DNA from 3 places in the Peribacillus sp. Hz7 genome. Region 1 is predicted to be linked to each of the others. Evidence: riboswitches for the same ligand, from Rfam matches in the RefSeq annotation. Region 1 holds a riboswitch; each other region holds the start of a gene.

The links. A riboswitch is a leader RNA that binds a small molecule or an ion and turns the genes downstream of it on or off. The one in region 1 is predicted to bind lysine.
Region 2: another riboswitch for lysine. It lies ahead of ACE199_RS09995 (amino acid permease); the one in region 1 lies ahead of ACE199_RS06420 (aspartate kinase).
Region 3: another riboswitch for lysine. It lies ahead of dapA (4-hydroxy-tetrahydrodipicolinate synthase); the one in region 1 lies ahead of ACE199_RS06420 (aspartate kinase).

Annotation. Positions count from the first base shown of each region.
Region 1 is NZ_JBHHJV010000003.1:86,086-97,310, reverse strand. It holds gene ACE199_RS06455 (AMP-binding protein) at 1-1,513, shown strand, start outside; gene ACE199_RS06450 (fatty acid metabolism transcriptional regulator FadR) at 1,682-2,269, shown strand; gene ACE199_RS06445 (enoyl-CoA hydratase) at 2,414-3,187, shown strand; gene ACE199_RS06440 (electron transfer flavoprotein subunit beta/FixA family protein) at 3,321-4,094, shown strand; gene ACE199_RS06435 (electron transfer flavoprotein subunit alpha/FixB family protein) at 4,160-5,137, shown strand; gene trxA (thioredoxin) at 5,310-5,624, shown strand; gene uvrC (excinuclease ABC subunit UvrC) at 5,847-7,619, shown strand; lysine riboswitch at 7,681-7,857, shown strand; gene ACE199_RS06420 (aspartate kinase) at 7,977-9,209, shown strand; gene ACE199_RS06415 (YslB family protein) at 9,263-9,715, opposite strand; gene ACE199_RS06410 (succinate dehydrogenase cytochrome b558 subunit) at 10,091-10,699, shown strand; gene sdhA (succinate dehydrogenase flavoprotein subunit) at 10,753-11,225, shown strand, end outside.
Region 2 is NZ_JBHHJV010000005.1:231,223-242,447, forward strand. It holds gene ACE199_RS09995 (amino acid permease) at 1-1,287, opposite strand, end outside; lysine riboswitch at 1,463-1,646, opposite strand; gene ACE199_RS10000 (metal ABC transporter solute-binding protein, Zn/Mn family) at 2,026-2,946, shown strand; gene ACE199_RS10005 (metal ABC transporter ATP-binding protein) at 2,959-3,711, shown strand; gene ACE199_RS10010 (metal ABC transporter permease) at 3,722-4,651, shown strand; gene ACE199_RS10015 (metal ABC transporter permease) at 4,644-5,522, shown strand; gene rodA (rod shape-determining protein RodA) at 5,726-6,886, shown strand; gene ACE199_RS10025 (YuzL family protein) at 7,043-7,177, opposite strand; gene ACE199_RS10030 (3-hydroxyacyl-CoA dehydrogenase/enoyl-CoA hydratase family protein) at 7,376-9,766, shown strand; gene ACE199_RS10035 (acetyl-CoA C-acetyltransferase) at 9,823-11,001, shown strand; gene ACE199_RS10040 (acyl-CoA dehydrogenase family protein) at 11,049-11,225, shown strand, end outside.
Region 3 is NZ_JBHHJV010000001.1:75,980-87,204, forward strand. It holds gene ACE199_RS00390 (LLM class flavin-dependent oxidoreductase) at 1-1,092, shown strand, start outside; gene ACE199_RS00395 (ABC transporter substrate-binding protein) at 1,149-2,165, shown strand; gene ACE199_RS00400 (LLM class flavin-dependent oxidoreductase) at 2,220-3,563, shown strand; gene ssuE (NADPH-dependent FMN reductase) at 3,578-4,108, shown strand; gene ACE199_RS00410 (hypothetical protein) at 4,436-4,639, shown strand; gene ACE199_RS00415 (hypothetical protein) at 4,643-4,852, shown strand; gene dapA (4-hydroxy-tetrahydrodipicolinate synthase) at 5,030-5,923, opposite strand; lysine riboswitch at 6,051-6,230, opposite strand; gene ACE199_RS00425 (FAD-binding oxidoreductase) at 6,476-7,846, shown strand; gene ACE199_RS00430 (hypothetical protein) at 8,321-8,587, shown strand; gene ACE199_RS00435 (bile acid:sodium symporter family protein) at 9,267-10,202, shown strand; gene ACE199_RS00440 (LLM class flavin-dependent oxidoreductase) at 10,314-11,225, opposite strand, start outside.

The DNA of each region.
Region 1 (11,225 bases):
TGCTTATTTGAAAGAATTAGGTCTTGAAAAAGGTGATCGTGTTGCTATTTTATTGCCCAACTGTCCACAGTCTGTTATTTCGTATTTCGGTATTTTGATGGCTGAAGGCGTTGTTGTACAGACTAATCCCACATATACAGAACGAGAGTTAGAGTATCAAATGAAAGATGCAGAAGCGAAAATAATTGTCACGATGGATATTTTGTTTCCGCGTGTTGCAAAGATTGCCCCGAAAACGAATATCCAACATATTATTGTAACCGCTATCAAAGACTACCTTCCTTTTCCAAAAAACCTTATATATCCTTCTATTCAAAAGAAACAATACGGTATCGTTGTAAAAGTAGAGCATGCTGGCAATCATCATTTATTTAAAGAAGTGATGAAGCAGGATGTACCAGAAGAAATATCTAGTTCATGCGATATCGACCATGATGTAGCCCTATTACAATATACAGGGGGGACAACAGGATTTCCAAAGGGAGTTATGCTGACGCATAAAAACTTAATCGCTAATACGAAGATGTGTCAGGCTTGGTTATATAAAAGTAAACCAGGTCAGGAAAAGGTGCTTGGTATTTTGCCGTTTTTTCATGTATATGGCATGACAACTGTATTGCTGCTGTCCGTTTTGGATGGCAATATGATGCTTCTTTTACCGAAATTTGATGTAGAAACGGTGTTAAAAACGATTCATAAGCACAAACCGACAATATTTCCTGGAGCACCGACTATTTATATTGGAATTTTGAATCACCCTGATTTGAAGAAGTATGACCTTTCTTCTATTAAAGCCTGCCTAAGTGGTTCCGCTCCTCTACCTCTAGAAGTACAGGAACAATTTGAACGGGTCACAGGCGGAAAATTGGTAGAAGGATATGGGCTTTCTGAAACGTCTCCCGTCACGCATGCTAACTTTATTTGGGATGAACCGCGTGTAAAGGGAAGTGTTGGAGTCCCGTGGCCGGATACGGAAGCTGCGATTTTATCGTTAGAAACAGGCGAACCATTAGGGCCGAATGAAATAGGGGAGATTGGTATTAAAGGTCCCCAAGTGATGAAAGGGTATTGGAATCGCCCAGAGGATACGGAAAATACATTCAAAAACGGCTGGCTTTTAACAGGAGATTTAGGCTATATGGACGAACAAGGCTTTTTCTACGTTGTGGAACGTAAAAAAGATACCATTATCGCAGGCGGTTTTAATATTTATCCGAGGGAGATTGAAGAGGTTCTATATGAACATGAAGCGGTGCAGGAAGTAATAGTCGTTGGAATTCCTGATCCATATCGTGGTGAAACGGTCAAAGCTTATGTCGTTTTGAAATCTGGTCATACAGTCACGGAACAGGAGCTTAATGAGTTTGCTAGAAAGCATTTAGCCGCCTATAAAGTTCCGCGCTTATATGAGTTTAGAGAAGAGCTGCCTAAAACAACGATTGGGAAGATTTTACGTCGAGTGCTCATAGAAGAAGAGAAAAAGAAATGGGCTGAAGATGAAAAGAAAGCATAATCGTATTATGCGGAGCGATAATTTTTGGCTCCGTAACTACAATTAGGTTGTACAAGTTATCCTATAAATGGGTTTATTTTGTAGAAATGTTATTGACAGTAATAAAATACCACTTTATTATAGAAACATGAATGATTATTCATTCATGTTTCTGAAAGGAGACAACTAGTGAAAAGTAGTAGGCCAAAGTATATGCAAATTATTGATGCAGCCGTTATTGTTATTGCTCAAAATGGTTACCATCAAGCTCAAGTATCAAAGATTGCTAAGCAGGCGGGAGTAGCAGATGGGACAATCTATCTTTACTTTAAGAATAAAGAAGATATTTTGATTTCATTATTCCGGGAAAAAATGGGTTACTTTGTTGAACAGATTCAAGAAGGTATTAAAGAAAAATCCAGCGCAGTGGATAAATTGTTTGTCTTGATTCAAAAACATTTTCAAATCCTTTCAGAAGACCCGAACTTAGCCATCGTGACTCAATTAGAATTAAGGCAATCTAATAAAGAATTACGTCATAGGATTAATGATGTGTTAAAAGGATATTTAAGCCTTGTGGATCGAATTGTTATCGAGGGAAAAGAAACGGGAGAATTCAGGTCTACCCTTAATGTCAAGCTCATGAAAAATATGATTTTTGGCACAATGGATGAAGTAGCAACAACTTGGGTGATGAATGACCAAAAATATTCACTAACAGATCTTGTCCCAGAAGTTCATCGATTATTAACAAATGGTTGTAGTTCTAGTAATTAACGATGTTTAGATAAGAGTGACGATATCGTCGCTCTCAACTAAACTCGATAATGAAGCTCACTTTTCCATTGGAAAAGAAGAGTGATACATATCAAGCGTTTATTTATGGCTTGAGAATTCAGCGAGAATGATGGAGGAGAAGAAATGGAGTACTTAAAGCTTTCAGTTGAGAATCATGTTGCTTTTGTTACTATTAATCGGGCACCTGCAAATGCACTTTCTTCAGGAATGATTAAGGAGATATCTGAACTCTTAGATGAGATTAGCCAGAATGAAGAAGTACGAGTTATCTTGCTCCACGGTGAAGGAAGACTCTTTTCAGCAGGAGCTGATATTAAGGAGTTTACTAATATTGAAAGTGGTTCTGCTTTCTCGACCTTCGCTGCTAATGGTCAAGCGGTATTTGAAAGAATCGAAAAGTTTCCAAAGCCAGTCATTGCTGCTATTCACGGGGCTGCATTAGGCGGTGGTCTTGAATTAGCGATGTCTTGTCATATTCGCTTAGTAACAGAACGAGCAAAGCTTGGTTTACCAGAGCTGCAATTAGGTCTAATCCCAGGTTTTGCAGGTACACAAAGACTTCCACGCTATGTTGGTACAGCAAAAGCTGCGGAAATGTTATTCACAAGTGAACCGATTACAGGAATTGAAGCTGTTCAATATGGACTGGCGAATCAAGCTTATTCAGATGAAGAATTACTTCCGAAAGCAAAAGAACTAGCTTTTAAAGTAGCGAAGAAAAGTCCGCTTGTTTTAAAAGCTATTATTGAACTATTAAACTATTCAAAGCATAATTCTTATTACCAAGGTGTCGAAAATGAAGCAGCACAATTTGCTAAAATTTTCGATTCAGAAGATGCAAAAGAAGGCATTAATGCATTCATTGAAAAAAGAGAACCGCTTTTTACAGGTAAATAAGTAAAAAAACGTAAAAAAATATATTTTTTTCTAAAATATTAAAGGAATTTGTTGGATTTTGAAGAATACTTAGTATATATGGATTTTGACTTTTCAGAATCTTAGGAATTTAAAACACTCAGGAGGGATTATCGTGAACATTTATGTATTACTGAAAAGAACATTTGATACAGAAGAAAAAATTACGCTTTCTAACGGCAAAATCAATGAAGAGGGAGCTGAATTTATTATTAACCCTTATGATGAGTATGCTGTGGAAGAAGCGATTCAAGTAAGAGACGCTCAAGGCGGCGAAGTAACGGTTGTTTCTGTCGGCAACGAAGAAGCTGAAAAACAACTGCGTACGGCTTTAGCAATGGGTGCCGATAAAGCAGTGTTAATTAATATTGAAGATGACGTAGAAAATGGAGATCAATTTACAACAGCGAAAGTATTGGCTCAATACTTAAAAGATCAAGAAGTAGATCTTATTATAGCAGGAAATGTAGCGATTGATGGCGGTTCTGGTCAAGTGGGACCACGTGTTGCAGAACTTCTTAATATTCCTTATGTAACAACGATTACAGATTTAAATATTGCAGGTACAACAGTAAGTGTTACGCGTGATGTAGAAGGGGATTCAGAAACAATTGAAACGACTCTTCCACTGTTAGTAACAGCACAACAAGGTCTAAATGAGCCACGTTATCCTTCTTTACCAGGAATCATGAAAGCGAAGAAAAAGCCGCTTGAAGAATTAGAATTAGATGATTTAGATCTAGAAGAAGATGATGTGGAAGCGAAAACAAAAACAATCGAAATCTTTTTACCACCTACAAAAGAAGCAGGAAAAGTACTAAGTGGTGACATTTCTGCACAAGTTGGTGAACTTGTTCAATTATTACGCAGTGAAGCAAAAGTCATCTAATTATTAGAGATCTTGAAATAAACAGACGAGTGAATAGATAAAAAAGAGCGCAGGAGGTTTTTATAATGGCTAGCAAGTTTCTTGTATTAGGAGAAGTTCGAGATGGTTCACTAAGAAATGTATCATTTGAAGCAATTGGTGCCGCAAAAGTTGCTGCAGACGGCGGAGAAGTAGTTGGTGTGTTAATTGGAGAAAGCGTTCAAGCTTTAGGAGTGGAGTTAATTCAGTATGGTGCAGACCGAGTGGTCGTTGTAGAAGATGCTAAACTAGCTCAATATACTTCTGATGGTTTCTCACAGGCTTTGCTTGCTGTGATTGAAGCAGAAAATCCAGACGGTTTAATTATCGGACATACTTCATTAGGAAAAGATTTAGCACCAAAAATAGCTGGAAAATTAGAAGCAGGCTTAATCTCAGATGTTACAGCTCTTGAAGTAGCAGGCGGAAACACTGTGTTTACTCGCCCGATTTATTCTGGTAAAGCATTTGAGAAGAAAATTGTCACAGGCGGTCTAGTTTTTGCAACGATTCGTCCAAATAACATTGAACCATTACAAAAAGATGAGTCTCGTTCAGGGGATGTTGTTACACTGTCTGCGAATATTACAGACTTACGTACAATTATTAAAGATGTTGTTCGAAAAGCAAGTGAAGGTGTAGATCTTTCAGAAGCAAAAGTTATCATTTCTGGTGGTCGTGGTGTGAAAAGTGCAGAAGGCTTTGAACCATTAAAAGAACTTGCAGAAGTTCTTGGTGCAGCAGTTGGGGCTTCTCGTGGTGCTTGTGATGCAGATTATTGTGATTACTCTTTACAAATTGGACAAACTGGAAAGGTTGTTACACCGGATTTATATATCGCATGTGGGATTTCCGGAGCTATCCAACATTTAGCAGGAATGTCTAACTCAAAAGTAATCGTTGCTATTAATAAAGATCCAGAAGCAAACATCTTCAATGTTGCTGACTACGGTATTGTTGGTGACCTATTTGAAGTCGTTCCACTTTTAACAGAAGAATTTAAGAAGTTAAAAGTAAACGCTTAAATTATAGAAATACAAAAGGTATTCATCGGCTCGTCTGATGAATATCTTTTCGTGTACATATACATAGATAGTTTTGGGGAAATTAGCGATGAAGCAAATTAATAGCACGAACATAATCATCAATGGTATACTGTTTTTGATTATTTGAGTAAATATGAGGAGGATTTTATAAATGGCTATTGTAAATGCAACTGATCAAACTTTTGCAGCTGAAACAAACGAAGGTGTTGTTCTAGTTGATTTTTGGGCTCCGTGGTGCGGACCTTGTAAAATGATTGCTCCTGTTCTTGAAGAGCTTGATAGTGAAATCGCTGGTAAAGCGAAAATCGTTAAAGTGGATGTTGATGAAAACCAAGAAACAGCTGGTAAATTTGGTGTTATGAGTATTCCAACATTAATCGTTCTTAAAGACGGTGAGGCTGTCGATAAAGTAGTTGGTTTCCAACCAAAAGAAGCTTTAGCTGAACTTCTTGCTAAACACGCTTAATGATTGCAAAGAAATCTTCGAGTCTGAGACTTGGAGATTTTTTTTTGCTTTAAGAAAGTTTAATCGTTTTTAAGGATTAAACTATTAAGAAAAGACACTAACTTTCGCTATTACAGGTGATAAGTTTTGTTTTTAGTCCCTCACAATGTAGATGTTATTTTTTAAGATAGGAGTATTTCCTGTATAGTAATAACAAGAAGAAATAATAAGGCGGGGAAGTTCATGAATCAGCAAATCAAAAATAAATTAGCCCTTCTTCCAGATCAACCTGGCTGTTATTTAATGAAGGACCGTCAAGGGACAGTTATTTATGTCGGGAAAGCAAAAGTTCTTAAAAATCGTGTGCGTTCTTATTTTACAGGCTCACATGATGGGAAAACGTTACGACTTGTAAATGAAATTGAAGACTTTGAATACATTGTCACATCCTCTAATATTGAAGCTCTTATTTTAGAGTTGAACTTAATCAAACAACACGATCCAAAATATAATATTATGTTGAAGGATGATAAAACGTATCCATTTATTAAGCTTACAGCAGAGAAGCATCCTCGCCTTCTTATTACAAGGAAAGTGAAAAAAGACAAAGGGAAATATTTTGGTCCGTATCCCAATGTGACTGCTGCTACTGAAACGAAAAAGCTGCTTGATCGAATCTATCCGCTTCGTAAATGCGATACGCTGCCGAATCGAGTGTGCCTTTATTATCATTTAGGTCAGTGTCTTGCTCCTTGTGTGAAGGAGGTAGAGCAAGCACAATATACGCAAATTGTAGATGAAATCAATCGTTTCTTAAATGGCGGACATGTCGAAATAAAGAAGGCGTTAACAGAGAGCATGCATGCCGCTGCTGAAGAATTAGATTTTGAGCGAGCAAAGGAGTTGCGTGACCAAATTGCTCATATTGATGTTACGATGGAAAAGCAAAAGATGATGACGAATGATTTTACAGATCGCGATATTTTTGGGTTTGCCTATGATAAGGGTTGGATGTGTGTGCAGGTGTTTTTCGTACGTCAGGGGAAATTAATTGAACGCGATGTTTCGCTTTTTCCAGCTTATAATGAACCAGAGGAAGAACTGCTTACCTTTTTAGGCCGTTTTTATGAAATGGATCATCACTTAAAGCCAAAGGAAATTTTGATTCCAGAGACAGTTGAGGCAGACCTAGCGGAACGTCTTCTCAATGTGAAAATTATTCAACCAAAACGTGGTCAGAAAAAGGACATGCTTGATTTAGCGAATAAAAATGCTAAATTAGCACTACACGAAAAATTCTCTCTTCTTGAACGAGATGAGGAACGATCCATAAAGGCTGTCGAGAATTTAGGGAAGCAGTTAGGAATTTATACACCTCATCGTATTGAAGCGTTTGATAACTCCAATATTCAAGGAACAAATCCTGTATCTGCACTAGTTGTATTTATAGATGGGAAGCCAGTAAAAAAAGAATACCGCAAATATAAAATTAAAACGGTGCAAGGGCCGGATGATTATGAATCGATGCGGGAAGTTGTACGCAGAAGATATTCACGTGTGTTAAAAGAAGGCCTGCCATTACCGGATTTAATCATTATTGACGGAGGAAAAGGACATGTTGAAGCGGTTAGGGATATTTTGGAGAATGAATTAGGCCTCGATATACCGTTAGCTGGTCTAGTAAAGGATGAGAAGCATCGTACATCTGAATTGATGATAGGGAATCCGCTTGAAATTATTCCACTTGATCGACAGAGTCAGGAGTTTTATTTATTGCAGCGAATTCAAGATGAAGTGCATCGATTTGCGATAACCTTCCATCGGCAACTTCGTGGGAAAAATGCGATTCATTCACAGCTTGACGATATTTCAGGAGTTGGTGAGAAAAGGCGTAAGCAATTGCTTAAATCATTCGGTTCGCTTAAAAAAATAAAAGAAGCCTCTATTGAAGAGCTCGTTCAAGCAGGTATGCCCGAAAAAGTAGCAGAGGCCATCTTCCAAAAATTTCAGAGATGAACTTGATTCACTTTCTCCTCTATGCTATACTCAAGAAGAATTTTGAACATGACAATTAAAGAGTGCTGATAGAGGTGCGAGATTCAATAGTAGAAACCTGGAGAAGTATGAGCTTCTGTGAAAGGTTTTGAAAGGGGAAATCGCCGAAGGAAAACAAAACTCATACTTTGTTTTTCTGGTTTGACATTGAATAAATGGCAGACTGTCAGGAAGAATTTCCTGGAGAGCTATCTCACTGTATTTGCCGTATTTATAGTATTTTTCGCGGACAAAGCAATGAGATATATCTCGTTGCTTTTTTTGTGCTTGTACATATCAAATTCAGTTTAGTGTAAACAACAGAGAGGATGAATGAATATGCCAATTATTGTACAGAAGTTTGGCGGTACATCCGTCGGAAGTGTCACAAAAATTAAAAATGTGGCAAGACGGGTCATGGAAGAAGTAGAGAGAGGGAACGATGTCGTTGTCGTCGTGTCAGCGATGGGCAAAACAACGGATGAATTGGTAACAATGGCAAAGGAAATTACAGCTACTCCAAGTAAGCGTGAAATGGATATGCTGCTGTCAACAGGTGAGCAGGTTACGATTTCTTTATTAACAATGGCCTTACTTGAGCAAGGTCAGCAAACCATTTCATTTACAGGATGGCAGGCAGGAATTCAAACGGAAGCGGTCCATGGAAATGCACGCATTTTACAAATTGATACGAAACGTATGGAAGCGGAACTACATGCAGGGAAAGTAATTGTCGTTGCTGGATTCCAAGGGGTAGATGAGGAAGGGAATATTACGACATTAGGGCGCGGAGGTTCAGATACAACAGCTGTTGCACTAGCTGCAGCACTGAAAGCGCAACGCTGTGACATTTATACGGACGTAACCGGCGTATTTACGACGGACCCACGCTATATTAAAGAGGCGAGAAAGCTCTTATCGATTTCATATGATGAAATGTTAGAACTTGCAAATTTAGGAGCTGGCGTACTTCACCCACGTGCGGTTGAGTTTGCTAAAAATTACCACATTCCACTAGAAGTACGTTCTAGTATGGAGAAAGAATCAGGGACGATTATTGAGGAGGAAGCAACAATGGAAGAAAATTTAATTGTAAGAGGTATTGCCTTTGAAGATAAAATTACACGTGTGACGGTGTTTGGTTTACCGCGTACACTTAGCACTTTATCAACGATTTTTACGACGCTTGCAAAGCATCATATTAACGTAGATATCATTATTCAAACAATGACATCTGAAGAGACAACAAATCTTTCGTTTTCAATTAAAAGTGAGGCTCTTCAAGAAGCTCTTCAAGTATTGGAAAGTAATAAACCGAACCTTGAGTTTGAAAGAATCGAAACAGAAGATGGCTTAGCGAAAGTATCAATCGTTGGTTCGGGTATGGTCTCAAACCCTGGAGTCGCAGCTGAAATGTTTGAAGTGATGGCGAATACGGGAATCCAGGTGAAAATGGTTAGTACATCAGAAATTAAAGTGTCAACTGTTATCAATGAACAGGAAATGGTTAAAGCGGTAGAAGCTCTGCATGTTGCCTTCAACTTAGGTGCCCATTCAAAAACGTTAGCTTAATTAAAGAGGTGTAAAACAGACTTACTTTATTGTAAGTCTGTTTTACAGCACGATTAAAGTGGATCTTTTGGATCCCATTGAACCGTGAAAATGACTCTTTTTGCGCGTTTTTTAATTTCAGCAACTGCTTCACTGCTGCATTTTTTTTGAAGGGCGCTCTGCTCGGCGAGGAATCCAGTTTCTAGTTGGAAATGGCAGTCCGAATAGAGCTCTAGGCGGCGATTGATAATTTCTCCGGTTAAGGTGAGTTCCATTTCATTTTTTGTTTCTTTTTCGATGATTAAATCACCCCAGCCAGCACTTTGAAAAAATGCAACCACTTCACCCATACTACTCAAAGGGAACTTTCTAGCTAACTGTTTTCCAGTCCAATAAAGGATTTGGTAGGAGTCTTGTCCGAGGATATTATCTAAGACAATTTCTCGAATGAGTTCATAGCCAAAAGTAGGAATTTGAAGTTCGTTTATTGCAGAGTCTTCTAAAGTTTCTGCGAGATTTTTTTTCATTGTGAATCGCCTCTTTCTGTAAATCTATTATAAACAATTTTCATTTTGATGCTGTACTATTTTTTAAAATATTTTCGGGAATTATTGGGAAATATTAACATGCTATTTCATGATATAGATGCCTATAATAATAATTTTTGTAAAAATTTAGATAATTTAGAATTCACCTTGGTAGATTATCATGAATTTCTATCGTGAAAAAAAGAAATCTTGTATCCGTTTTCTTGACGCACATACAAGTGAGGAGTAAAATAGTGGTGTCACATAATTGTAAAAAAGTATAGGGAAAGTTCTATGCTTGCATTTGTGCGAGGATAAAAGGTAGCCACCAATTTATCTGAGCATGATTTTTCACAAATTAAGGGGGGGCACTTAGTGGCAAAAAATCGTGAGTTTGGAAATCGTAGGCTTCATTCACTTCTTGGGGTAATTCCAATCGGGTTATTCCTCATCTTCCATCTATCAGTGAACTTTATGGCAACAAAAGGAGAGGAAACTTTCAATACTGCGGCTCATTCAATTGAATATGTGCCAATGTTGATGGTGGTAGAGTGGGTTGTCATTTATCTACCATTGATTTTTCATGCTGTTTATGGAATTTATATTGCTTTTACAGCTAAAAACAATTTAGGAAGATTCGGGTTCTTCCGTAACTGGATGTTCATGTTACAACGTGTAACTGGAATTATCACTTTAATTTTCCTAGTTTGGCACATTTGGCAAACTCGAGTTCAAAAGGCTTTAGGAGCAGAAGTTAACTTTGACATGATGGCTGAAATCTTCTCAAGTCCAGCTATGATTGCATTCTACATTGTGGGTATTATCTCAGCAATTTTCCACTTTGCTAATGGATTATGGTCATTTGCAGTTAGCTGGGGATTAACAATCACACCTAAATCACAAAAAATTATGACGTATGTTACATTAGTAGTATTCGTTGTACTTTCTTACATTGGTGTTAGCGCAGTTTTCGCTTTTGTATGATAACAGGAAGAAGATAACAAGACTTTGATAATGGAAATAAGGGAGTGACAAGATTGGGTAAAGGTAAAATAGCTATCGTCGGTGGCGGACTAGCAGGTTTAATGGCTACGATTAAAGCGGCAGAGATGGGGAAACAGGTTGAGTTATTCTCACTAGTTCCTGTAAAACGCTCTCACTCTGTATGTGCCCAAGGCGGTATTAATGGAGCAGTTAATACAAAAGGTGAAGGGGATTCTCCATGGATCCACTTTGATGATACAGTATACGGTGGGGACTTCTTAGCGAACCAACCACCAGTAAAAGCGATGTGTGAAGCAGCACCAGGAATTATCAATATGTTTGACCGTATGGGTGTTATGTTTAACCGTACAGCAGAAGGTTTACTTGACTTCCGTCGTTTTGGTGGAACACAACATAGCCGTACAGCATTTGCTGGCGCAACAACAGGTCAACAATTACTTTATGCGATGGACGAGCAAGTACGTCGTTATGAAGTAGAAGGTCTTGTAACGAAGTATGAGGGCTG
Region 2 (11,225 bases), on a different contig from region 1:
AATGATGATGATACAAAGAACCAATGCTAATATTGGGCCGAAAGGGAATCCTTTTGCACGATATGGTAAATTATCTAAACTATGTCCTTGAGCAATGTAAGCCTTACGGAATCGATAATGAGCAATAGCAATTCCGACCCATGTTACAAAACCAGCCATACCTGAAGCATTTAATAGCCAAATATAGACGACACCATCTCCAAATAAAGAAGCGGAGAAAGCAAGTGTACCGACTAATGCTGTGACAATAAGGGCATTCACAGGAACGCCGCGTTTGTCTAATTTACCAAGGAATTTAGGTGCCTTTCCATCGCGGGCTAAATCCCAAAGCATACGCGTAGATGCGTACATACCAGAGTTTCCAGCGGACAATACAGATGTTAGAATAACTGCATTCATAACAGAAGCAGCGAAAGCAAGACCGGCTCTTTCAAATACAAGTGTAAATGGGCTAACCGCAACCTCATCACTTAACAGACGGGCATCTGTAAATGGAATAATCATACCAATAACTAGAATAGCTAAAATATAGAATAAAATAATACGCCAAAATACAGATTTAATAGCTTTAGGAATATTTTTCTCAGGCTCTTCACTTTCTCCTGCTGTTACGCCAAGCAGTTCAGTTCCTTGGAAAGAGAATCCGGCCACCATGAATACACCAAGGATTGCGAAAAATCCACCGTTAAATGGACCACCATCTGCGACGAAGTTAGAGAACCCGATTGGATCGTTTCCTCCCATAATGCCAAAAATAATAAGGATTCCGGTAACAATAAAGATTACAACTGTTACAACTTTAATCATGGCAAACCAGAATTCTGCTTCTCCAAAGCCTTTAACAGATAAGTAGTTGAATAAAAACATAATCACTAGTGCCAAAGCGCTCCATAAAAGAGACGGGCTGTCCGGGAACCAGAACTTCATAATAAGAACAACGGCCGCTAGTTCTGCAGCGATTGTAATGGCCCAGTTATACCAGTAATTCCAGCCAATGGCAAAGCCAAAGGATGGATCAACGAACTTAGATGCGTATACGCGGAATGAACCTGCAACTGGCATAAAGGCCGCCATTTCGGCCAGACTTGTCATTAAGTAGTACACCATAAGTCCAATAGCTGCATATGCAACAAGTGCTCCGCCAGGTCCAGCTTGATGAATAGCTCCTCCACTAGCTAGGAATAAACCAGTCCCAATTGTTCCACCTAAAGAAATCATCATTAAATGACGAGCTTTTAGATTTCGCCTTAATTGGGATGGTGGTGTTGATGAGTTTAAATTTTTCATACATGTAACACTCCTTTTAAATTAGAAGGAAGGGACATTAGAAAAACATGAATTATCGCTTTTAATGGCGAAAGTCGATGTGTTTTTATACTTAAGAGAAGTTAAACTTTCTTAAAGTATAAAAAAACAGCCATCGAAAGATCGACGGCTGTTTTCTATAAACCCGTGTAATCCTTCCGAAGATAGCTCCCCACGTTGCTGAAACAACGTGACAGTAATGTGCCTATTCGGTCACACCACCAGCAAGATGACTCCAAGAAAATCGTCTTGCTTCGGCAACTTATCCTTTTAAACGAAGTCATCGATATTCTTGTATCTCACTCGTTCTACTTTTATAAGCCGCAGCCTCTACCCCATCGGTTAATGAGGAAATATGCATTTTTTATTATACCAAAATTATAATCTAGTGGCTTGAATAGTGCAATAATAACTTATTGGAAAGGGCTGATAGTTACGGTTTGAGTTTTCTGAATATTCGATATAAATGGTGTTTTACGAATAGGTTTAACAGATTTTTTAAATGGCTCTATTATTATTCTAGAATATAAAATATTTAGATAATTAAATAAAAACGTAAAAAAAGGTTGCACCTTTGCATATAAATTATGTATATTATAAAATAAGTTTACCTAAGGAAACTTTTTGGTGCTTGTCCATAAGATAGTTCGGTCTGTATTTTTTTATACTTAGTTTTGCATTAAGGAAACATTTATAACTACACGAAAAAGGGGGATGTATATGAAATTCATATGGAAGTCAATGGTGAGTGTTGTGCTTGTTTTTCTTTTATTAGTCGGATGTTCAACGGAGACGGATAATCAAACAGAAGGCAAGCTTGTGGTAGTAGCGACAACGGGAATGATTGGAGATTTGGTGGAAAATATTGGTGGGGAGCATGTGGAGGTAACAAGTTTAATGGGGCCAGGAGTCGATCCACATTTATACAAAGCAACTCAAGGTGATGTCAAGACACTTGATGGGGCAGATATGATTCTATATAACGGTCTTCATCTTGAAGGGAAAATGGAAGAGATTTTTGAGCAAATGGGTAAGAAAAAAACGACGATTGCGGTTTCTAAAGATATTGCTAAGGAAGAACTGCATGAAGTAAAGGCTGGGCAATATGATCCGCATATTTGGTTTGATGTTACGCTGTGGATGCAAGCTGCCGATACGGTCAATGAAGCATTAATAAAGGAAGATCCAGCCAATAAAGAAAGTTACCAAAAGAATTACGAAGCATATATTGAGAAATTAAAAGAACTACATGAATATGTTCAATCTGAAATCAATACGATTCCAAAATCACAACGTGTACTTGTTACAGCGCATGATGCATTTGGCTATTTCGGTGCAGCGTATGGATTAGAAGTGAAAGGGCTGCAAGGAATGAATACCGTATCTGAATACGGTTCTAAAGATGTCACCGATTTACGTGATTACTTAGTAGAAAAACAAATTAAAGCGATCTTCGTAGAAACGAGCGTTCCTAAAAAAGCGATTGAAGCGGTTATTCAAGGTGCTGAAAAACAAGGGCATACTGTGAAAATTGGAGGAGAATTATTCTCAGATGCAATGGGAGAAAAAGGAACAGAAAAAGGAACGTATCTTGGAATGGTTCGTCACAATACCGATACGATTGTAAATGCGTTGAAATAAGGAGGGGTTTAGATGCCGAATGTATTAAAAGTGGAAGATTTTACGATTGCTTATCATAAAAAGCCAGTTATTGAATCCGTTTCTTTTGAAGTACCAGAAGGCAAGCTAATTGGGATTATCGGGCCAAATGGGGCAGGGAAATCAACTTTAATTAAAGGAATTTTAGAACTTGTTCCGCGCATTTCCGGGAAAGTAACGATTCAGGGAAAATCATATAGAGCGATGCGAAAAAACGTAGGCTATGTGCCGCAGCGTGAATCTGTTGATTGGGATTTTCCGACGAATGCTTTAGATGTTGTTATGATGGGGCGTTACGGCCACTTAGGATGGCTAAAGCGCCCTGGCAAGGCGGAAAAGCAAAAGGCGTTAGAGTGCTTAGACAAAGTAGGGATGGTTGATTATGCAAATCGACAAATTAGTCAGCTATCGGGCGGGCAACAGCAACGAATTTTTTTAGCAAGAGCTTTGGCGCAGGAAGCCGATTTATATTTTATGGATGAACCGTTTGTTGGTGTGGATGCAGCAACAGAGAAAGCGATTATTCAATTGCTTATGGAGCTAAAGCAGAGTGGCAAAACGGTGCTTGTCGTTCATCATGATCTTTCAACAGTAAAAGAGTATTTTGACTGGACGATTCTACTGAATAAACAGCTTATTCAAATAGGACCGACAGAAGAGGTGTTTACTCCGGAGCATTTACAAAAAACGTACGGCGGTAAACTTGCCATTTTATCTGATTCACAATCAGGATTGTTAATAAATTGAGGTGGAATCAATGAGTATATTAGAGGTCCTTCGTGACCCCAACACACAGTGGATTTTACTTGGAACGCTTTTGCTCGGTTTAAGTAGTGGTGTTATTGGAAGCTTTGCTTATCTTAGAAAACAATCTTTACTTGGAGATACACTTGCTCATGCAGCGCTTCCGGGTATTTGTATCGCTTTTATTTTAACCGGGGTTAAATCGATTTCTTTCTTTCTCTTTGGGGCAGCTATTGCTGGGATGATTGCGGTATTCTTCATTAGTGTATTAACAAAATATAGTCGAATTAAGCAAGATTCGGCGCTTGGGATTGTATTATCTTCTTTCTTTGGATTAGGTATTGTTTTATTAACACAAATTCAACAAAGTTCTTACGGAAATCAGAGTGGATTGGATAAATTTTTGTTTGGACAGACGGCCTCTATGGTCATGACCGATGTGTATGTGATGATGGGGGTGTCACTTGTTTTAATCTTAGCTTGTACGCTGTTTTTTAAAGAATTTAAACTTTTATCTTTTGATCCAGGTTTTGCAAAGGGAATTGGTTTACCTGTCTTGTTATTGGATTATATTATTATGCTATTAATTGTTGGAGCGGTTGTGACTGGAATTCAAGCGGTTGGCGTTGTATTGATGGCGGCTTTACTCATCACACCAGCTGTTTCAGCTAGGTATTGGACAGAGCGATTACATGTAATGGTGATATTATCTGGTGTGTTTGGTATGGTAAGTGGAATAAGTGGTACGCTGCTCAGCGCAACTGTGAACAATTTACCCACCGGTCCACTGATTGTTCTTTCGGCAACGGGGTGGTTTGTATTTTCCTTATTATTTGCTCCGAATCGCGGCGTGGTAGCGAAGCTTTGGCGAAGGGTAGATACGAAACGGAAATATGAATTAATGCGTAAACTGCAAAAACAAGGAGTGCATCGCTATGAATGATTTTTGGATTATCCTTGTTGGGGCACTTGTTGCTTGTTCTTGTAGTGTTGTCGGTTGTTTTTTAGTGGTCAGAAAAATCGCGATGGTGGGAGATGCGATTAGTCATTCCGTATTGCCTGGAATTGTGTTAGCGTTTCTGTGGAGCGGATCAAGAGAATCTATTTTCATGTTAATGGGAGCTGCGCTGCTTGGGCTATTAACTGTTTTTTTGATTCAACTATTTCAAAACTCAGGTGTTCAGGGGGATGCAGCGATTGGTGTTGTATTCACATCGCTTTTTGCTATCGGTGTTTTATTAGTTAGTTTGTATACGCAGCAAATTGATTTTGACTTAGAACATGTTTTGTATGGGGAGATTGCGTATACGCCGTGGCATATGCTGACGATTGCAGGTCAGGATATGGGCCCGAGGGCCATATGGATGGTTGGAAGCAGTTTCCTCATTAATATAGTTCTCATCTTTGTATTCTTTAAGCAGTTTAAAATTTGTTCATTCGATGCAGCACTGGCAGCAGCAATGGGAATTCCCGTGATGTTTTTTCATTACTTATTAATGAGCCTTGTTTCCGTAACAACGGTCGCAGCTTTTGATAGTGTCGGTGCGATTCTTGTCGTGGGTATGCTCATTATTCCGGCTGCTACAGCGTATTTATTAACAGATCAATTACATCGGATGATTATAATCAGCATGGTTGTGGGCATTTTAAGCTCGGTAGTTGGCTATTATGCAGCGACTGCTTTAGACGCTTCAATTTCGGGATGTATGGTATGTGCTGCCGCTCTATTCTTTACTTTAGCGTTCTTGTTTTCACCGAGTCATGGGCTAATCAGCCGGGTTTGGCGTCGTAAAGTCTCGTTAAAGAGTATTTAAAGAATGTACGATGTTTAGCGCAAGCTGCCTAGCCTTGAGAGGGTGACCAAGGCTCCTTGCGCTTTTCTTATACTATCAGAATTTATAAATGGTCATAACTTCTCCTTCGATATAGTTGTGATTTTGACTGTATAAAGTATAATGGGTAAGTGTGTTATTTTACTTTATATCTACAGTAAGATCCTTGCTAGGGGAGAGTTAGTATGCAGGAACAAAATAATTTTTCGTCGCGTATAGATTTTGGGTTAGTTACCATTTTATTGTTACTGTGTATTACAAGCTGTGTAGCCATTTATAGTGCACAATCAACAGGACAGTATTCAAGTAACTTTTTATTGAAACAAATTATTTCTTATATCGTTGGAGTCGGGATTATTTTGGGAGTCATTACATTAGACTCTGATCAATTAAAGAAAATATCTTGGTATGCATACGGCTTCGGGCTGTTTGTACTCCTAATGCTCATCATCATGCCAGAAAGCATTGTCCCTCAAATTAATGGAGCAAGAAGTTGGTTTAAATTCCCAGGTTTTGGTACGATTCAGCCTTCGGAATTTATGAAGGTATTCCTCATTTTGGCGCTTGCAAATGTCATTCACACGCACCATTTGAAAAATTCGTTGAAAACGATTGAAACGGATTTATGGTTGCTCGGTAAATTAATTTTAGTTACTGTGCCCCCGTTACTACTCATTATGCAACAGCCGGATTTAGGAACATCTCTTGTACTATGTGCTATTTTGGCAGGGATGATTTTTATTTCAGGAATATCGTGGAAAATATTGCTGCCGATTGTTTCAACAGCGGTTCTGCTTATTTCTACCATTTTTTATTTTATTTTATGGCAGCCTGATTTAATTAAGAAATATTTAGGCGTTAAAGAGTATCAGTTTGGACGTATTTATTCTTGGTTGGATCCGTATAACTATTCAAGTGCTGAAGGGTTTCATTTAATTAAATCGTTACTTGCAATTGGTTCGGGTCAAACATTTGGAAAAGGACTTGGCTCACGCGAGGTATATTTACCCGAAAGTCAAACCGATTTTATTTTCAGCGTTATTGGTGAAGAATATGGTTTTATCGGTTCTAGTTTTGTGATTAGCTTATTTTTCTTATTGGTGTATCATATTACGAAAACAGGGATGGAAACGAAAAACAATTTCTATACGTATATTTGTGTCGGTGTAATTAGTATGCTGACGTTCCACGTGTTCCAAAATATTGGGATGACAATCGGCGTTATGCCGATTACAGGGATTCCGCTGCCTTTTATTAGCTACGGAGGTAGTTCATTGATGGGGAATATGATGGCGATGGGCTTAATCTTCAGTATTCGTTATCATCATAAGAAATATATGTTCTAAAAAAAGTCGACCTTTGTCGACTTTTTTTAGTTTAGGTTCTATTGAATAATATTGTTGGTAAAACGGTAGGAGCCAAAAATCAACATCTTCTATAACAAAGCCTTAGTTTACATAAAGACTTGTAATGAATCCTGAAACTACATAATTCATGCTATCCTATTTTTTAAATTGGTTATTTTGGCTGTTTACTTTGTTTTTTCCATGACGGTTTTCTCCGCCAGGTCCAGCATCACCTTTGACGCTCGCTGCACTAACAGCAGCTTTCGATGGTTGATGTTTCTGCTTCATAATTGTTGTCACCTCCAGTAATCACTTCTTTTATGTTTTCTAATTCGTGTGAAAATAATCAAAAAATAACTTAAAAAAAATACTGTTTAATCATTGAAAATTTTACATAAATATCCTATTATTAAAAGTAACAAAAGATTTTCACTTTTTTTTGCTTGAAAAATGAATGAGTATTCATTCAATACACTGCGTAAGGGGGATATGAGCTTGGTGCGACAAATACGAAAGGCTGCTGTTTTAGGATCAGGAGTTATGGGATTAGGGATTGCGGCACATCTCGCTAACATCGGCATTCCGACTTTATTATTAGACATGGTTCCTCGGGAACTCACAGAGGATGAGAAGAAAAAAGGGCTAACGCTTGAGGATAAATCCGTTCGAAATCGTATCAGTCAAACGGCGCTTTCAAAGCTGTTAAAGCAAAAGCCAGCACCGTTAACATCCAAAAAAAATCTAGCATTCATTGAAGCAGGAAATTTTGAGGATGATTTAGAACGGTTAAAAGATGTTGATTGGGTCATTGAGGTCGTTGTAGAGAATTTGGCAGTGAAAAAGAGCATATTTGAAAAAGTGGATCAGTTTCGGAAACCGGGCAGTATCGTTTCTTCAAATACATCGGGAATTTCTATTGAAGCGATGGCAGAGGGACGTTCAGAAGATTTCCAAAAGCATTTCCTTGGCACGCATTTTTTTAACCCTCCGCGTTATTTGAAGTTATTAGAAATTATACCAACGAAAGCAACCGATTCCACAGTGTTTGCTTTTATGAGGGAATTTGGTGAAAATGTGCTTGGTAAAGGTGTTGTTGAAGCAAGGGATACACCGAACTTTATTGCAAATCGTATTGGCACATATGGCTTACTCGTGACTGTTCGTGAAATGCTAAAAGGCGGTTACAGCGTAGGAGAAGTGGATTCTATCACAGGTCCGCTTATCGGCCGACCGAAGAGTGCGACATTCCGCACGCTTGATGTCGTTGGGCTGGATACATTTGCACATGTTGCCAAAAACGTTTATGACCAAGTAAAAGGCGATGAGCAAGAAGTCTTTCGTACACCGGATTTTATGCAGAAAATGCTTGAAAAAGGCTGGATAGGCAGCAAATCAGGGCAAGGATTTTTTCTCAAAAAAGGTAAGGAAATTTTGGAGCTAAATCCTGAAACACTACAGTATGAAGAAAGAAAAAAATTACAAGCACCATCCATTGAGATAGCAAAGCAAACAAAAGGGTTTGCTAATAAAATGAAAGCGCTTGTATACAGCGAAGATCGTGCAGGTCAACTGCTATGGAATATAGTCATGCCAACGCTTGTTTATTCTGCTCAACTACTTGGTGAAATTGCTGAAACAATTGTAGATCTAGATCGGGCAATGAAATGGGGATTTGGCTGGTCAGCTGGGCCGTTTGAAATATGGGATGCGATTGGGATAGCGCAGTCTACAGCTCGTTTAGAACAAGAAGGAATCGCTGTACCGCAATGGCTAAAAGATTTTGTAGCTGCTGGACATGAAACTTTTTATAAAGAAGAGAACGGTATTGTTTCTTATTACGACAACGGCAACTATAAACAAGTAATTGAAAATCCAAGGGTCATTCATTTACAGACTATTAAAAAGCAAAAAGGGGTTATTAAGAAAAATAGTGGAGCAAGTTTAATAGATATTGGTGATGGTGTTATTCTACTTGAATTTACTTCATCAAACAATGCGATTGGTCTAGACATTGTACAAATGATTAATGCCGCTGTAGATGAAGCGGAAGCTAATTATAAAGGGTTAGTCATTGGAAACCAAGGTAAAAACTTCTGCGTTGGAGCCAATATCGCGATGATGTTAATGGAAGCCCAAGATGACAATATTTTTGAATTAGACTTCGTCATCAGGCAATTCCAAAATGCGATGCTCAAAATTAAATATAGTGCTGTTCCAGTAGTAGCTGCACCATTCAATATGACACTTGGAGGGGGAGCGGAAGTATCATTACCAGCCGCTCGGATTCAAGCCACAACGGAAACGTATATCGGTCTTGTTGAGGCAGGCGTCGGTTTAATTCCTGGCGGTGGCGGAACGAAAGAGCTGTATATGAAAGCATTAAAAGGGCTTCCAAAAGGAGTATCTGTAGATATTCAACAAGTTGCTAATAAAGTGTTTGAAACAGTGGCGATGGCGAATGTTTCTACGTCTGCAGCAGAAGCTCGTGAAACGAACTTCTTGAACTTTGCCGATGGCATTAGTGTTAATCCGGATCATCAATTATATGATGCTAAACAAGTTGTCCTTTCCCTGTATGAACAAGGGTATACACCGCCTGTTCGTGAAAAAGTTCCGGTAGTTGGTGAAAGCGGCTATGCAACGCTATTGCTTGGTGCAGAAGCGATGAGACTGTCCGGCTATTTGTCTGAACATGACATGATGATTGCTAAAGAACTTGCTTATGTATTATCGGGAGGAAAACTTCCATTTGGAACGGAAGTCGATGAGCAATATTTATTAAACTTAGAAAGAGAAGCATTTTTACGATTAATCTCTATGCCGAAATCTCAGCAAAGAATGCAGCATATGCTTATTAAAGGGAAACCGTTACGTAACTAATAGAACGATAAGAATAGTTTGATAGAGTGCATTTTAATATGGATAGGGGGATCTGCATGAGAGAAGCGGTTATAGTAGCTGGAGCGCGGACTCCGGTAGGAAAAGCGAAGAAAGGTTCTCTTGCGACTGTACGACCGGATGATTTAGGGGCTCTTGTTGTGAAAGAAACATTAAAACGTGCTGGAAATTATGAAGGCAATATTGATGACTTAATTATGGGCTGTGCGATGCCTGAAGCAGAGCAAGGTTTAAATATGGCTAGAAATATTGGAGCATTAGCAGGTTTGCCGCATACGGTTCCAGCCATCACGATTAATCGTTATTGTTCAAGCGGTTTGCAAAGTATTGCTTATGGAGCGGAACGAATTATGCTGGGGCAAAGCGATACCATTCTTGCAGGAGGAGCGGAGTCGATGAGTATGGTTCCGATGACTGGCCATGTTATGCGTCCTAACGCAAGGCTAGCGGAAACGGCTCCACAATATTATATGGGGATGGGACATACCGCGGAGGAAGTAGCGAAGAAGTATGGTATTTCCCGAAAAGATCAAGATGAATTTGCAGTACGAAGTCATCAAAAAGCGGCTAAAGCGATTGCAGCAGGTAAATTTGTTGATGAAATTGTGCCCGTAGATGTAACGGTTCGTTCGGTAGATCCAGATTTGAAACTAAAAGAAACGTCATTTCGCTTTACGGAAGATGAAGGAGTGCGAGCAAATACAACGGCTGAAGTACTAGGAAAGCTGCGCCCAGCTTTTTCAGTGACAGGAACTGTAACCGCTGGGAACGCGTCACAAACAAGTGATGGTGCTGCAGCAGTGATGGTCATGGATCGTGAAAAATCTACCTCCTTAGGTTTAAAGCCAATTGGTAAGTTCCGTTCCTTTGCCGTTGCGGGTGTTCCGCCTGAAGTGATGGGAATCGGACCAATCGCAGCCATTCCTAAAGCGTTAAAATTAGCAGGCCTTGAATTATCAGATATCGGTTTGTTTGAGATAAATGAAGCGTTTGCTTCCCAATCAATTCAAATTATTCGTGAGCTTGAATTAAATGAAGAGATTGTAAATGTGAATGGCGGAGCGATTGCCCTAGGACATCCGCTTGGCTGCTCAGGAGCGAAGTTGACTTTATCGTTGCTTCATGAAATGAAACGACGCAATGAACAATTTGGAATTGTAACGATGTGTATTGGCGGCGGTATGGGTGCTGCTGGTGTGTTTGAATTACTAGCTTAATCAAGTGGAAGCTGTAAACGATGGATCACTAAATAGGGGGTAATCGGATGTCTAATCAAACAGAAAAGTTAATTAAAGGCGGCGGGTTTTTAGTTGAAGAAATTTCTTGTGAGCGTGTATTTACACCGGAAGACTTTACCGATGAACAATTAATGATTGCAAAAACAACGGAAGACTTTTTAGTCAATGAAGTGCTCCCACAAGTAGAACACTTAGAGAATCAT
Region 3 (11,225 bases), on a different contig from region 1:
GTGACAAAAAATATCGGTTTAACGGCAACATTAACAACAACTTATAATGAACCGTTTCAAGTAGCGCGTAAATTTGGTGCCATTGATCATCTGTCAAAAGGGCGAGCAGCTTGGAATGTAGTGACATCTGGAAATGAAAAAGAGTCACTATTGTTCGGTAAAGAAAAGCATCTAGAACATGCACGTCGTTATGAAAGAGCAGAGGAATTTGTAGAGGTTGTCAAGAAGTTATGGTTTTCAATTGAAGACGAGGCACTTGTAATCGATAAGGAGAAAGGGAAGTTCTTAGACTTAGAGAAAGTCCATCCAGTTAATCATGAAGGGAAATGGTTCAAAGTACAAGGAACGCTGGATTCACCATCGACACCGCAAGGTCATCCAGTAATTGTGCAGGCAGGCTCTTCAGAAGCAGGGAAGGAACTTGCCGCAAAAACGGCTGAGGTTATTTTCACAGCATGGCAGACACTTGAAGAGGCACAAGCATTCTATCGTGATGTGAAGGGGCGCCTTACAAAATATGGCCGTAAACCTGAAGATTTAAAAGTTATGCCAGGTGTTTTTATTACAGTAGCGAAAACAGAGGAAGAAGCGATTGCTAAACGAAAGGAATTAAATGGCTATATTTCGCCCGAGATAGGTCTTGAATACTTATCTAATTTCTTTGGTATCGATTTAACAGGATACGATGTAGAGGCACCGCTTCCTGAAAGTGTAGAGTTTAATGATAATACGAATCCACAAATCCGTTATACCATTATTCGCACTCTTGCGGAACGTAAAAATTTAAAAACATTACGGGAAGTATACGAGCATATTGCGGGGGGACGCGGTCATCGAGAGATCGTTGGTACACCAGCACAAATTGCTGATCAATTAGAGGAATGGTTCTTAAATGAAGGAGCGGATGGCTTTAATGTGATGTCACCAACTTTCCCGGACGGTCTTCATGATATTGTGGAATTAGTTATCCCAGAATTACAGAGACGCGGTTTATTCCGTACAGAATATGAAAGCAATACACTGCGTGGAAATCTAGGACTTTCCATACCTGTAAATCCATCTAAAAAACAGATACAGAACGCTGGAAAATAGATAGGAATTTACTGTTGAAAGAGTATGAGACTTAGGGTGAAGTGAGGAGAAAAATTATGAAAAAATTAGCATCACTTATTTTAGCAACCGGTGTAATCGGCAGTATTTTAACAGGCTGTTCAGATAATAAGACAGCTGCTGATTCGAAAGAAGATACAGTACTGCAATATCAAGGGTCGCCAGGTATCGTGGGCTTTCCTGAACTAGCAGAGGATTTAGGCTATTTAGGAGATTTGAAGTTGGATTATATAGGTGATAGCGCTGGCGGACCGGAAAGCATTCAATTAACCTCGACAAAACAAATAGATTTTGGTGCCGCATTTAATGGAGCGATTATTAAATCTTATTCCAAAAATGTAAAATTAAAGTCCGTTGTTGGTTCTTATGGCAGTGATGAAAATACGTATATGGGTGCCTATGTACTTGAGGGCAGTCCGATTAAATCAGCTAAAGATTTAATTGGTAAAAAAGTGGGTGTAAATATTTTAGGGGCTCATGCGGAGTTCGTTATTAAAGATTATTTACGTCAAGGCGGCTTAACGGAGAAAGAAATTGAACAAGTGACACTCGTGACAATTCCGATGTCGAATGCAGAACAAGCGTTACGAAATAAACAGCTAGATGTGGCTGTATTGGGCGGGTCTGCAAGTATTGCAAGAGATCGAGCTCTAGAAGCAGGGGGAATTTTAGAATTATTTAAAGACATTGAAGTGTTTGGTACAGAATTTACAGCAGGTGATTATTTCTTTACAGAGCAGTATATCAAGGAGAACCCAAATACTGTAAAGCAATTTACGGAAGGGGTTGCCAAGGCTATTGAATGGGCACAAACAACGCCAAGAGAAGAAGTCATTGCACGCTTTGAGAAAATTATCAATGAACGCGACAGAAAAGAAACAGCCGATAACCTTAAATATTGGAAGAGTACAGGAATTGCCGAAAAAGGCGGTGTCATTACACCATCGGAATATGACGTTTGGATTGAGTGGCTTGTAAAAAATGGTGAATTAAAAGAAGGTCAAGTGAAGGCGGAAGATTTATATACAAACGAATATAACCCGTTTGCTAAATAATTTTTTTGTAAAATTCCGATTAAATAAATATGATAAGTAGGAGTTGTTGTTATTATGACGAAAAAACAAATGAAATTAGGGGCGTTTTTCAATTTACCTGGACATCATGTCGCAAGCTGGCGTCACCCTTCTTCAGGAGCGAACCGTACATTGGATTTAGATTATTTAATTGAATTAGCCCAAACGGCTGAGCGCGGTAAATTCGATATGGTGTTTTTTGCAGATGTATTTGGTCAATCCCTTTTAGAAAATTCATCATCGGGATTGAAGCTTGATCCAGTCATTATTATTTCAGCGCTTGCAGCCGTTACGAAAAATATTGGGTTAACTGCTACATTAACAACTACATATAACGAACCGTTTCATGTGGCGCGTAAATTTGGTGCCATTGATCATCTATCAAAAGGTCGAGCGGCTTGGAATGTAGTCACTTCAGCAAATGACAGCGAATCACTCCTTTTTGGTAAAGAAAAGCATTTACAGCACGCGCTCCGCTATGAACGCGCAGAGGAATTTGTAGATGTTGTCAAAAAGCTATGGTTTTCGATTGAAGACCAGGCACTTGTTATCGATAAAGAACAAGGTCGATATTTAGATATAGAGAAGGTGCACCCAGTTAATCATGAGGGAGAATGGTTTAAGGTACAAGGGGAGCTGGATTCACCATCGACACCGCAAGGTCATCCAGTTATTGTGCAGGCTGGATCGTCCGAAGTTGGAAAAGAACTGGCGGCAAAAACAGCGGAAGTTATTTTTACAGCGTGGCAAACACTGGAAGAGGCTCAAGCTTTCTATCGTGATGTAAAAGGACGTCTAGCCAAATATGGCCGTCAGCCTGAGGATTTGAAAATTATGCCTGGTGTATTTATTACAGTGGCTAAAACAGAGGAAGAGGCACTTGCCAAACAGAGAGAACTGAATAGCCGTATTTTACCAGAAGTAGGTCTAGCCTATTTATCGAACTTCATCAATATTGATTTATCAGGATACGATGTCGATGCGCCGTTGCCGGATTTTAGTACGATTGAAGATGAAACGAATCCGCGTATCCGCTATAACATTATTCGTGATATTGCAAAACGAGAAAATTTACAAACAATCCGTGAAGTTTATGAACGTATTGCGGGGGCACGGGGTCACCGGGAAATCGTTGGAACACCTGAACAGATTGTAGATCAATTAGAAGAGTGGTTCTTAAATGAAGGAGCAGATGGCTTTAACATTATGCCGCCAACCTTCCCGGATGGCTTGAACGATATTGTTGAACTCGTAATCCCGGAACTGCAGCGTCGAGGTTTATTCCGCACTGAATATGAGAGCGATACGTTGCGCGGGAATTTAGGACTTTCAGTACCTGTACATCCATCTAAAAAAACGGCACAAATAACTGGAAAATAAAGGAGAGAATGCAAATGACTAAAGCAGTGATTATTAATGGAGGCAATACAAAGAAATCTCGTTTAACAGCTATTCAACAAAAGGTGGAAAGATTTTTTGAGCAAGAGGCAATCGACTTTCATTCGCTTTATGTACATGAGCTGCCAGCTACGGATTTAATTACAGCAAACTTTGCAAGCGAGGACATTCAGCGTGCTAATCAGCAAGTAGCAGAAGCAGAAATTGTTGTCATTTTAACGCCTATTTATAAAGCTTCTTTTACAGGTATTTTAAAGACCTATTTAGATTTATTGCCGCAAAAAGCATTAGAGGGAAAAATCGTTGTACCTTTAGCAGTAGGTGGCTCGTTTGGTCATCTTTTAGCCATTGAATATGCATTAAAACCAGTATTATCGGTACTAGGTGCAACTGAAATCTTAAATCCGGTCTATGTTATTGATCAGCAAATTGAACGTTTAACAACAGGCGGTTTCCGTATTGAGGAAGAAGCAGAGCAGCGCTTAACAGCAGAATTACAAAAGCTGCTTACTGTAAAGGTTAGTTAGATTAGTTTAAGTAAAGTACTTTATACGATAAGGTTAAAAGGTTTATTTTGGAAAATTGTACTTAGAATAATAAAACCTTTTTAAATAAAGGTTCTTTAAGATATTCAAGTTACAAGAAAGTTATAGAGTTTAGTTAAGGACGTTGGTGAATTTAAACCGACGTCCTTTTTTGATACGTTTAGCATGGGTACAAGTAATAAATGCTTTTTGTTTCTAAAGAAGTTCGGTAATTGTATAAAAAACTTGGGTTTACGATTTTTTATAGATATTTGTCCAATCAAATTTAATGTCAGTTACATAGTGTGTGAGTAATAATTTGGGGAAGATGTGAAACGTTTGGATAATAATAGAAAAAATAAAATAGAGCAAGAAGTTAAAGTACACTGTTCTAAATGTGGCGGGAGGAAATGTAATTGCGTTAAAGTTAAGAAGAAACAAAAAGTCATAGAAGATAATAAAAAATTAATAATTGAACAAGAAGTTGAGGTAAATATATTTAAAGGAGAAACGGGTTCAACAGGAGCAACATGAGCAATGGGTGCAACACCAACGTTTGGTTCGTTATATAGGTCTGATACTGTAAGAACCTTTGTACAAGGCGTTCCGATAGAGTTTGATTTTCCTAGACTCATTTCAAATACGAATCGAAATTCAGGAACCAATAGGATTACGATTTTAGTCAATGGTGTACATGAAATAACTGCAACTCTTACTTTTTTAAATATTGGAAGTGCGACAAGGTGAAAAAGTAACCAGTATAAAAATGACGTGTACCATTTTACACGTCATTTTTTACTTTCATTTAATAAATAAAGTAAGATACGAGTGCGGATCTCCCAGACAGTAATGTGATATGGGAGGTCAGCCACTTTTTAGATTTCGCATAGATGAGTCAAAACTTTCGTTTATTAGAAAACTTTTTTAAGAAATCGTTTCTTCTTTTACATTCAGTACTTGCAGTGCTTGTTGTAATGAATTTGTTTCTTCATCGTTTAGAGGAATGATTGGTAAGCGAACGCCGCCGACAGACATTCCTTTTAGATTTAATGCTGCTTTTACCGGTGATGGATTTGGTGCAGCAAATAGTGCTTTTATAACTGGGAGAAGGCTGCGGTGAGCTAGAGCAGCTTCTTGAAGCTTGCCATTTTTGAAATTTTCAATCATCGCTTGCATTTCATTACCGATAATGTGAGAAGCAACTGAGATTACTCCCGTGCCGCCAATCGATAATACAGGTAATGTTAAACCATCATCACCGCTGTACAATGAAAAATCTTCAGGTGTCTGGCTGATAATTGCAGTCATCGCATCTAAGTTGCCGCTTGCATCTTTAATGGAAACGATGTTTGGGATTTGTGCAAGGCGAACGACAGTCTCAACAGAAATATTGACAATGCTGCGCCCCGGTATATTATACAGCATAACCGGTAATGACGTTGACTCAGCAATTGCTTTAAAGTGTTGATATAATCCCTCTTGAGAAGGTTTATTGTAGTATGGAGCAACGAGCATAATTCCATCGACCCCTGCTTGTTCTGCAAGCTTCGTTAAATCGATAGAGGCTTTAGTGTTATAAGAGCCAGTACCAGCAATAACAGGAATTCTTCCATTCACAACTTCAACGACAAATTTGAATAATTCGACTTTTTCTTCCGTCGTTAACGTAGGGGATTCTCCAGTTGTACCCGCAACTACTAAACCGTCTGTACCATTGTCAATTAAATAATTGATTAAGTTTCTTGCAGCATTAAAATCAATCTCACCATTGTGATCAAATGGGGTTACCATTGCAGTTAAAATTTGTCCGAAATTCATTACTTCTCCACGTCCTTTAAATTATTTTTATATAGAGGGAGAAGGGCGATTAACGATAAACGCGAAAAAGCAACAACGGGGCTTCGCTGCTGCAGTAGAAACAATATGTAACAAAAATTATTTCTGTGCGTAAGATAGCCCTCCATATAGTTTCCTATATGACAGTTCTGTATTTATTCAATAACAGAACCAGCTTCAAGAAATATGAGATTCTTTCCACTTCGGCAAATTCCCCTTTTCGCAATCGTCATTGGACCTCATTATCCTCCCAGTGCGTACTTATGGTCTTTGCTCCTCTATCCTTACTTCAAAAGAATATTGAAATAAGTGAATATTTAATTATGTTAGATGATACCAGTTTTTTTACTTGATTGCAATGGAAAGTTAGTGTTTGTCTCTTTTACTTTTTGAAGAATCTAGGTCAACTAGTTTGAGAGTATGACTATTGGTGTAATTATAATTACAGAATTTTGTGAAAAATTAACCAAATAATGGTACTATTATATGGTAACAATGAACTAGTGTTCAAATATAAAGGATAGGAGTGATTACATGATGTATAGTACCCTTGAGAAGCATGTAGGCAGCCGGTTAATACGTCCAAATGATGCACGCTATGATGAAGTGAGAAGGGTTTGGAATGCTGTAATTGATAGAAAACCAGCCGCAATAGTAGTTTGTGAGTCAGAAGATGATGTGATTGCAGCTGTACAGTTTGCGAAGGAAAATGAATTATCTATTTCGATTCGCGGTGGAGGACACCATGTAGCCGGCCTTGCTGTTTGTGATGATGGGGTAATGATTGACTTATCACATATGAGAAAAGTGACAGTAGATGAAAAAAGACAAGTGGCTGTTGTAGAAGGTGGAGCCACTCTTGGAGATATAGATCTTGAAACTCAAAAGTATGGACTGGCAGTTCCTACTGGAACAGTTTCCGAAACAGGTGTTGCTGGGTTAGCTCTAAATGGCGGGATTGGTTATTTAAGAGGGAAGTATGGGTTAACTTGTGACAATCTTGTTGGTGCAAGAGTCGTAACAGCAGACGGTGTTGTGCTTGAGGTTAATGAAAAGAATCATCAAGATTTATTTTGGGCAATTCGTGGAGGCGGCGGAAATTTTGGGGTCGTTACTAGATTTGAGTTTGCCTTGCATGCAGTAGGTCCAGAAGTATTGGCTTTGGATGTGATGTACGATTTTAAGGATGCAAAAGCCATCTTAAACAAAGTTCAACAATTTTTGGCCCAAGCTCCTGATGAAGCAGTTTCTCTTAATATAACAGCTGCTGTGCTGCCGCCCGCCCCGTTTTTACCTGAATTTTTACATCATAAAAAGGTAATCATGCTTTTAGGAATCTATGCAGGTGATGCGAAAGAAGGCCAAACAGTCATTCAACCGCTTCGCGAGTTAGCAGAACCAATTGTTGATCAAACAGGAGTAGTCCCATTTGTAGCGTTCCAAAAGAAGCTAGACCCAATGGTGCCAAAAACCGTACCTGTTTATGGAAGCTCTCTTTTCTTTGATGAATTAGATGATACAGTCATTGAGCAGCTCCTCTATAAAATAGACAATGCGCCGGCTCCAAGCATCCTTGTTCAGTTGTGGGCACTTGGCGGACAAATGAATCGAGTACCTGTTCATGCAACTCCATTTGCTATTCGAAATGCAAAGTTTGTCCTGCTGGTTGATGTAATGGCTATGGCTGGAGACGATGCTGTATGTAAACAATGGGTAGATTCCGTATACGGAGGACTGCTCCCGTTTTCCTACAAAAATGCCTCATATCTTAATGGAGTCGGTGTAAGCGACGATGCAACGACTAATGCATTTCAAGAAAACTACGAGCGCTTAGTAGAGGTAAAGAAAACGTACGATCCAAGTAATAGATTCCGTCATAACCATAACATTAATCCACAAGGATAATCTATTGGCTGTTAAGTATGTTCAGGCTTGGGGAACTACAGGTTCAGAAACAGTTGTTATTAGTATCCTGACCGAGCAGAAGAAATCATTGAAACTAGTTTAGAAAAGGTTGCAGAAAACTTCTAAATGAATAGTGTGGAGCAAACCAGCATGGTCATTTGTGCTGGTTTTATTTTGTAGTTAAAGGTTTCTTCAATGCGAAAACATTAAACGGACCAAAAAATCCATATCATAGAGTGTACCTAAAGCTAAAGAACCAGTTAAAGTGATGCCCGATGCGATAGTAATTAATACTAGATTATATTTCCCCCTTATCTGAAAACAAACCATTTTTTCTATGTACAGTTATAATGGCGACAATCATTGGGATAATAATTAATACAGCAGCCAACGGCATAAATAATCCTTTGCACATACTTAATGTTGTTAATGCCAACATGCTTACCTTATTTTTAATAAAAGGAGGAGTTAATCATGGTTAATGATAAGGAACTGGATATACAAACGAAAATGGAGACTCTTTTTACAACTACTTGTGGCACATGGGAAAATTGTACAGATTCAAACATTCAGTCGTTCTTAGAACAATGCCAGGAAAATAATATTGACCCGCAATATTGTATGAGTTGGGTAGAGCAGCATAAATCAGAAATACCTGACTGGCAAGATGTTTCCAAAGTATCGCTTGACTGGGTGAATCAACATACTTCAACTGGCTCGCCCGTTTCATTTAATGAATAGAATCCTCATTAATCAGTGGAGAGACTATTGGGCTCTCCACTTTAATTATGAAGCCTGTGAAAGGGATGACAGTAAATATTGAATGTCATGCTGCCAAATTTGGAGTTGGTGTTTTGCTTCTTTTTATTTAATAGAAAAATAGTTTAGAAAATTGGCTAGGTGGGGATTCTTGGATGTTAAGGATTTCAGCTTTTTTTCGTTTTTAGTGCTTTTAGGTACTTTCGGTTAATTTTAAGATTAGCGAGTTCTATATTAAAATTAGTGAAAAAGTATAGACGAAGTGTATACAACTGTAGTTAGTGGCCTCATTAACAATAACTAAGTATTAGTAACAGTGTTAATTTCCATTATGAAAAGAAAAGTTAAAGGGGATGTTTTTTAAAAATAAAAATGTTCCATTTTTTGTAAAAATAATATATAGTCTTATAATAGTTTAAATGGATAAATGTAAAGTGAGGGAATAGTTAAGATTGCTCAAGGAGTCGCAAAGTGTCTAAAACTGGGGCCTGAGATGGAGGTGGCTGCTTATTAATACGGCACGTGGGGGAAAGAGCCAGAGTTTATTGGTAATCTAGAAGTAAAATGCTATAACAAGCTAGTCTACTAAAGGGATGGATGATTGAGATGAAAAAGGATGTTTGACAAATTAAATAGTATTCTAGGGAGATTTTTACCCATTATGATACCTTCAAGTTTATTAATTGGTATTTTTATTGGGGATTCTATGCAAGAAGTTAAATTTCTTATACCTTGGATATTCGCTGTAATGACTTTCTCTGGGAGTCTCGGGTCTAATTTTAAACAATTAACAATGGCTCTACATAATCCATTTCCAATCATATTAGTAATGATGATCTTACATGTGATTATGCCAGGTATCGCTTGGGGAATCGGTCATCTTTTATTTGCTGGTGATTTTGACACAATGACAGGATTAATTCTGTCTGTTGTTATTCCAACTGGAATTACTAGTTTCATATGGGTGGTTATGTATAAAGGAAGTGTCCCGGTTGCTCTTTCTATTATATTATTAGACACACTTCTGTCACCGATTATTGTACCACTTAGTTTATCGGTTATTACGGTACAGCAGGTAGAAATAGATACGTATAAATTAATGACGGATTTAATTCTTATGATTGTTATTCCTTCTGTATTGGCCATGTGTCTGAACCATATGACTAAAGGGAGAATACAGCCTATATTAGGAGAGAAATTAGCTGTTTTTTCAAAATTGGGGATCGCTACGATTGTTATGATTAATGGGGGGATTGTATCGCATTATTTTAGAGAAATGAATGGGAGAATTGTCTTTATTGCAGGTACCGTTGTTATCATTGCTATTACAGGATATTTCTTGAGCTGGATTACTGCTAGGGCATTTAAGTGGAATAGAGATGTAGCCGTATCTGTAGCTTTTACAGGTGGAATGAGGAATATTAGTGCGGGAACTGTAATAGCCAGTACGTATTTCCCTCCTAAAGTAGTTTTACCTGTTGTTTTAGGAATGTTATTTCAACAAGTTTTAGCTTCTTTATGTGGAAAATTAATAGCGTCCTATGATAAAAAACAAACTAAAGTATCTAACAGTAATTATTCGGAAGTTATAGGATGACTGTTTTTAGTTAATAAAATGGATATTAATGAATACAAAAGGCTTGGCTATTTGCGAAGCCTTTTGTACGTACAGTTCTGTAAGAAGTCAGGGGTTCATCACTTCTAACCTTTACTTCCCATCCACCACTTCTTTTAAAATCTCATAAGAACGTTTTTGTTTGTCGGGATCATAAATATACGATACAGCCATAATTTCATCGACGTTATACTTCTCTTGAAAACTCGTCAACTGTTTTCGAATCGAATCTTTATTTCCTAACAGAGTCACACTGGACATTGATGCAGCCATTGCTTTTTCAGGTTGACTCCAAATGTGATCCATATTTTCAACAGGAGGTTGTAACGGTGTTTGAGAGCCGCGCACAACATTTAGGAAAAACTGCTGCATGGTGGTTGATTCGAATGTAGCTTCTTCGTCGCTTTCAGCGGCAATCACGTTCAAGCAGACTATCATATATGGAGAGTCTAAGTATGGAGATGGCTGGAATCGGTCGCGATAAATAGAAATAGCTTCCTCCATATATCTTGGTGCAAAGTGAGAAGCGAATACATAGGGCAAGCCTAATTTAGCTGCTAGAACGGCAGAATCCGTCGAAGAACCGAGGATATAGATTGGGATATTTGTTCCAACACCTGGATAAGCTTTTACATAACTTTGAAGCTCTTCAGGTCCGAAATACGTAAGTAATGCCTGAACATCGTTCGGAAATGTATAGACAGAATCCTTTTGAGCTCGTCTTAATGCGCTTGCGGTCATCATATCGGTACCCGGTGCCCGGCCAAGACCTAAGTCCAATCGATTAGGATAGATGGTTGCCATCGTTCCAAATTGTTCGGCTACGACCAAAGGGGAGTGGTTAGGCAGCATAATTCCGCCAGACCCAACACGTATATGTTCTGTATGTTCTAAAGTGTGTTTAATTAAAATAGAAGTCGCTGAACTCACTAATGTTGGTGTGTTATGATGCTCAGCAATCCAATATCGTGTATAGCCCATCTTCTCAGTCGCTTGCGCTAAATC